One region of the Brevibacillus borstelensis genome, then DNA from elsewhere that is predicted to be linked to it. Evidence: a T-box and tRNA genes for the amino acid it is inferred to sense, from the RefSeq annotation. Region 1 holds a T-box; the other holds one or more tRNA genes.
The links. The T-box of region 1 lies ahead of leuS (leucine--tRNA ligase). A T-box ahead of a tRNA ligase gene usually reads a tRNA of that ligase, here a tRNA-Leu.
Positions count from the first base shown of each region.

Region 1 (3,420 bases):
ATCGGAGCCAACATCTTCACGAAGCCTTCCATGTAGGTTTTTGGCAGAGCTTCAGCGCGGTACGCTTCATTGATGAAGACCATCAGCTGCGAAATACCGGTATTGAAACGAAGGTTCTCGTAATCCTCCGTCACTTTTTTCACAGTCTGATGATACACCCGCTCAAGCGGTTGCAGGTCAGCCTTTGGAGAGATTTTCGTGTTCAGCGCGCCATTGTCATCTACGTACAATCTCCAGACGCGGTCAAGGAAGCGGCGTGCGCCGTCGAGCCCTTTTGTCGACCAAGCGATAGAGGCGTCGAGCGGACCCATGAACATTTCGTACAGGCGCAATGTGTCGGCACCGTGGCTGTGAACGATTTCGTCCGGGTTGACGACATTGCCTTTGGATTTGCTCATCTTCTCGTTGTTTTCACCCAGAATCATGCCCTGGTTGAACAGCTTCTGGAACGGCTCCTTCGTCGGCACAACGCCGATATCGTAGAGGAATTTGTGCCAGAAACGAGCATACAGCAGATGAAGAACCGCGTGTTCCGCACCGCCGATGTAAATGTCGATCGGGAGCCATTCCTTCAGCTTTTCCGGATCGGCAAATGCCTTGTCGTTGTGTGGGTCGATAAAGCGCAGGAAGTACCAGCAGCTACCTGCCCACTGTGGCATCGTATTGGTTTCCCGACGGGCTTTCATCCCCGTTTCCGGATCGACGATGTTCACCCACTCGCTGATGTTGGCCAGCGGCGACTCGCCTGTTCCGGAAGGCTTGATTTCCTTCGTCTTCGGCAGGACGACCGGCAGCTCTGCTTCCGGCACTACCTTCATCGTTCCGTCCTCCAGGTGGATGATCGGAATCGGCTCTCCCCAATAACGCTGGCGGCTAAACAGCCAATCGCGCAGGCGGAAGGTTACTTTTCGTTTTCCTTTGTTGTTCTCCTCCAGCCATTCAATCATTTTGCTGATTGCCTGTTCCTTGTTCAATCCATCCAGGAAGCCGGAGTTGATGTGCTCCCCATCGCCCGTATACGCTTGCTTGGATACATCTCCGCCGCGGATTACTTCCTTGATCGGCAGATTGTATGCTTGCGCAAATTCATAGTCGCGCTCATCGTGAGCGGGAACAGCCATTACAGAACCGGTACCGTAACTGATCAGGACGTAGTCGGCAATCCAGATCGGCAGTTTTTCTCCATTTACCGGATTGATTGCGTACGCACCTGTAAACACGCCCGTTTTTTCCTTGGCCAGGTCTGTACGCTCCAAATCGCTTTTCCGTTTGGCTTGCTCCAGGTAGTCTTCAACTGCCTGCTTTTGTTCCGGTGTTGTAATTTTCTCCACCAGCTTGTGCTCCGGAGCAAGCACTGCGAAGGTAGCGCCGTACAAAGTGTCCGGGCGGGTCGTGAAGACAGTGAAGGTCTCGTCGTGGCCGTCAACGGAAAAGACAACCTCAGCGCCTTCAGAGCGGCCAATCCAGTTGCGCTGCATTTCTTTGATGCTTTCCGGCCAATCAAGCTCCTCCAAATCTTCCAGCAGACGATCAGCATACTTGGTGATTTTCAGTACCCACTGTTTCATCGGACGGCGTTCTACCGGATGTCCTCCGCGCTCACTTTTCCCGTCAATTACCTCTTCGTTGGCCAGAACTGTTCCCAATGCTGGGCACCAGTTCACGGCAACTTCGTCGATATACGCCAGGCCATGCTCATACAGCTTGGTAAAAATCCACTGTGTCCATTTGTAATAAGCAGGATCGGTTGTATTGATTTCACGGTCCCAATCGTAAGAAAAACCAAGAGATTTAATTTGACGGCGGAACGTATTGATGTTGCGCTCCGTAAACTCTGCCGGGTCGTTGCCCGTGTCCAGCGCATATTGCTCAGCAGGCAGCCCGAACGCATCCCATCCCATCGGGTGCAGGACATTGTAGCCTTGCATCCGTTTCATCCGGGACAAAATATCCGTCGCGGTATAGCCTTCCGGGTGTCCTACGTGAAGGCCTGCTCCGGATGGATACGGGAACATGTCGAGAGCATAAAACTTCTTCTTGCTCGGATCATCCAGCGTTTTAAAGGTTTTATTCTCTTCCCAATACGTCTGCCATTTCTTTTCGATTTCCTGATGATTGTAAGCCATGATTTGCACTCCTATCGTAGATTCATGAAAACAAACAAATGCTTCGCCCATTAAGAAGAAGAGGGCCACTTCAATAAAAAATAAAAACCTCCCGCCCCCAATCGCGAAACGAAAAGGGACGAGAGGATTATATACGCTCCCGCGGTACCACCCACATTGGTGAACAGACGGCACACCGATCATCGCTTTGCTTCACAGAAAGCAGAAGTCCTGATGCTTGCAATCATAAGCTCACCCGCTTGAAAAATCCGTATCGTGGATAGACGCTCCCCCTTACGCAACCGCTCCTACTGGACGGTCTTCAGGCAGAGTGCTTCGAGGCGAGTTCGGAAAGGGACGGGTTGACTTTCACCTGCCGTCAACTCTCTTTTGCCGTTTCACTTTCGTACTACTCCTCATCAACGCATTCCTTGTTTGTGGTTGTACTTTCGATTATAGACAATCAATGCCAATGCTGTCAATCTCGCGGACGGCAAGCCGAGAAAAACAAACGCTCACTCGTCTCTTGCGGTGGCTGGCCGCTAAAATCGGCCGTTATTTCCACATCGACAAAGCCGGTCTCCATCAGCCAGCGAGCAAGCTCATATGGCTGATACGCCCTCTGCTCATGCACTTCCTCGATACGTTCGTACAAGCCGTTTTCCTGCCGCAGAAAAAAGGTCAGTTCATGCGCTACCTCGAGCCGCAGCGGATCGCAGAAACATTGCCAAATGTACGAAACTTCCTCTTCGGCCAGAGTAAAGGTCTGGTCTCCAAAACCGTGCAGGATTTTGTATGGACTGTGCACGTCGAACAAAAAGGTCCCGCCTGGATGCAGATGCTCGAAGACGAGAGAAAATGTCCGTTTCACGTCCTCTTCTTCCGTCAAGTAGCTGATCGAGTCGCAAAAGGACAAGACACTGTCTGTCTTGGGCAATGCCAGTTCGCGCATGTCCTGTTCGACCCATTTGACTTGGGCCTGCTCCCGCCTCATCTTGTCGTACGCTACTGCAAGCATGTCAGCAGACAGATCAACTCCTGTCACCTGATACCCTCTTTTTGCCAGGGGAATGGCGATGCTTCCGGTCCCGCAGCCGAGGTCAATGACTTGACGCGGCTTCCCTTTCCTGGTCCAGACACCCTCTGCCCAATCGAGCCACTGATCGTAAGGGGAGTCGGTCATCAGCCTGTCGTAGACAGCCGCCATTTGCCCGTACGCCATTTACCTCAGCCTTCCTCTCCAAATTGGACGATAGGGGCTTCGGCCCACAGCCGCTCGAGATTGTAAAACTCGCGGTCTTCGCGATGGAATACG
Region 1 is NZ_CP144922.1:3,845,089-3,848,508, forward strand. It holds gene leuS (leucine--tRNA ligase) at 1-2,126, opposite strand, end outside; T-box leader at 2,238-2,537, opposite strand; gene V5G20_RS18535 (class I SAM-dependent methyltransferase) at 2,584-3,327, opposite strand; gene rsfS (ribosome silencing factor) at 3,333-3,420, opposite strand, start outside.

Region 2 (3,420 bases), 640 kb from region 1:
TCCTCATTTACTTTTAGCCTTAGTACCTTCTCCAAGTGGTTTTGAATACTCTTCTTTACTCGTTCCCCTGCCCGTTTTGTTTTCACGTAGATATTACAATCGTCTGCGTAGCGGCAGAAACGGTGGCCTCTCTTTTCGAGTTCCTTGTCCAAATCATCAAGTAGGATATTTGCCAAAAGTGGGCTTAACGGCCCACCTTGCGGTGTTCCTTCACTTGATGTTGTACAGACGCCATTTATCATGATCCCCGCATTCAAGTAGGAACGAATCAGTCTTAAAATTCTCTTGTCCTGAACTTTTCGAGCCACACGGCTCATTAGAATATCATGATTTACGCGATCAAAGAATTTCTCTAGATCGATGTCCACCACGAAACGATATCCTTCGGAGATATACGCTTGCGCTTTCCTTACTGCCATGTGAGCGCTACGTTTTGGACGGAACCCATAGCTAGATTCCGAGAAGGTGGGGTCGAAGATCGGCGTTAACACTTGGAGGATGGCCTGCTGAATAAAGCGGTCTACCACGGTGGGAATGCCTAATAACCTTACACCACCGTCAGGTTTCGGGATTTCGACTCTGCGAACAGGTGAAGGTCTATAGGTTCCCCTTTCCATCTTCTCGCGGATGGCTTGCCAGTGTTCACGTAGATAATCGCGTAGTTGTTCGGTTGAAACACCATCGACTCCACCGACACCTTTGTTTTCCTCCACTCGTTGGAGTGCCATCCGTAAGTTTTCCCGTGATAAGACTTTTTCCAGCAAATCCATAATGATGTTCCTTCCTTCGCACATGCGGACTCCGTGCTTGCTGTACGATACTCAGCCCTCTTTTGTACCCTCGGGGCTTCACCCCTGCTCTTCAAAAGTAGTTCCTTGACAGAATTCTGCTTCGACGTACCGTATCAAAAGACATGGATCGCATGCTGACTTGATGTTCGGCCCTTCCCCATTCAAGCGTCCTCTACTCGGGTACTATGGCCTCTGCTGACTTCTGCATGTTCAGCGTCTCCTTACGGAGACGGTTACCAACAGTTGAAGGCGTTTCATGCAGACCTCCCCAGGTAAGAACGATAACTTTCATCCCATGTACCTGCCCAAGTTTACTACTGTATCCCTTGGCTGTATGGGGCTTTGTCTTGTTTGGCAGACTCGCCCGGATACAACAGCCTCAAATTGGGTTCGTGTACCTCAGGTCGGGATTTTGCCGCCGGCTTCCTTCAGATTCGACCTCGCGGTCGACACCCTTGCCTTGAGCTAACGGTTGGTACAGCCAACCCCCGTTCGGGACTTTCACCCTATAGCTATCGCCCATGCTGGGCGCACCAAAAAAAGACCCTTCAGAAGAATCTGAAGGGCCCTATGTTTACATATGGTGCGGTCGAGAGGACTTGAACCTCCACGGTGTTGCCACCACTAGAACCTGAATCTAGCGCGTCTGCCAATTCCGCCACGACCGCAAGCGACAAGAATTATTATATTCGCAGACGATGGAGATGTAAAGCGGACTTTGGGAAAATGGGAAAGGCACCCCGTTGCCGCTTTGCAGGGGGACTGTTCCATCCAGATCATATGGAGGACTCCGGCTCGTTAGTCTTCACCTTTGTTTGATGTGAAAGGAAATCGCAAAGCTCAAGAGAACAAAAAGCAATCGCAAAGACAATCCCAGCAATATTCCTGTCAACAAACCCAATGCAACGTTACTTTCAGTGACATGATAGCAAGCGACAAACAACCCACTTGAGCCAATGGTCGCGGGCATGCCTCTCCTTGCACGGAAAGTACCCTCGGGGAGCAGCTTTCGCAAGGGCTGTATCATGATCAGCACTCCCACTTGCTGCAAGCGCCATCCCTCTCCAATCGGTTATAAAACCGCGTCCAGTCAACAGCAAACACGTTCCATCGGCCAGGAGCACCACATATCCTTCTTTGCGGCCGTTGTTGGAGGCCGCTTTCTTCTCTCACCGAAAATTTGCGAAATGCGGGAATCGTCAGCACTACAGACAAGCCAATGAAAGGAAGCACCAGCCAAAAAACGAATCGCCAAGACAGAAACTCATCTAAAAGCCCGGCAAAATAAGGACCATTTAACGCAGGTAAAATATCTACCGTCAACTTTTTCTTTGGAAACTCCCCTCGTACCTGAATACCTGACGAAATCTGCCGCAAGAAACTTCAGCCGTTTCTCCTCCAAGCCTCCATATTCAATTCATTATTGATGGCCGCAGCGACAAATGCGCCCATAGAAGCTGCAGCAATCGCCTGATAGAGCCGCGATGCCGCATCTCCGGCGCTATAGACGCCCGGGACATTCGTTTTCCCGAACTCGTCGACAACGACCGAACCCGCTTCCGTGATGCGGCATCCGATCGTTCGCGGCAGCTCCGATCCCGCGACCAGCACCGGTTTAAAAAAGATCCCCCTGCACGGAATGGTTGTCCCGTCTTCGAGAACCACTTGACGGACGATTCCTTCGCTGGAGTCAATGGATTGAATCGGCGAGTCAAATAGGGGGACTTGATGTCGCTTTAGCTCTTCGCGCTGTGCATCCGTCAGCTCATCGGGGCCGTTCGTGCAGATGGCAAAACGATTCGTCCATCCGGAAATCAATGGAGCGAAGTGCATAAGCTCTGCCCCCTTGTTAATGATGACTAGCGGCTGGTCGCTTAATTCCCAGCCATCGCAATACGGGCAAACGAAGGCGCTTTTTCCGTAAACTTCCGCTAGTCCAGGAATGTCCAGCGGCCGATCCTTCATTCCTATGGCAAACAGCACCTTTCTGCTTTCAAAAGTCTTACCTTGCTCTGTCATAATTTGAAAATGTCCATCTGATCCCGTGATCGAAACGGCCGTATCCGCCACGAAAGACACGGCCGGATAGGCGCTTATCTCCTCCTTCGCAATTCGCCGAAATTCACCTGGACTTATTCCGTCACGGGTAAGAAACCCGTGGGTCTCGCGAGTCACCGCATTGCGGGGATGGCCTTCATCGATCACCGCCACATTTTTTCTCGCTCTCCCAAGCATGAGGGCAGCATTCAACCCAGCCGGACCTCCGCCAATAATCGCTACATCAAGCAGTTGTTTTCCCACCATTAACACTCCTTTATGGATTTGTAATATCCGTAATTAAGATGCAAAAAGCTTATCGCTTCTTGTCTGCATCGAGATTGCAATGCTTATTTGCAACTGCATGTTTCCCCTCCTCCCTACTTCATATAATAACTATTACAGACCCGCAATATCCATAATATACAGTTCGACTCCAATTTGCAATAACATACTTGGTCCGTACTCTGCTAGTAGTCTCTGCGAGGAGCAGGGCAAAACGGGTTCCCGTATCAGTCCCGCATATGCAAAAAGCTCCTGAATCGTCCATAGGACAAATTCAAGAGCTCTTCATTACTTGGTTGATGCGGTC
Region 2 is NZ_CP144922.1:3,208,161-3,211,580, forward strand. It holds gene ltrA (group II intron reverse transcriptase/maturase) at 1-770, opposite strand, end outside; tRNA gene V5G20_RS15190 (tRNA-Leu) at 1,373-1,459, opposite strand; gene V5G20_RS15195 (NAD(P)/FAD-dependent oxidoreductase) at 2,175-3,092, opposite strand; tRNA gene V5G20_RS15200 (tRNA-Leu) at 3,414-3,420, opposite strand, start outside.
Region 2: it has a tRNA-Leu gene. The T-box ahead of leuS (leucine--tRNA ligase) is inferred to sense a tRNA for this amino acid. The anticodon was not compared.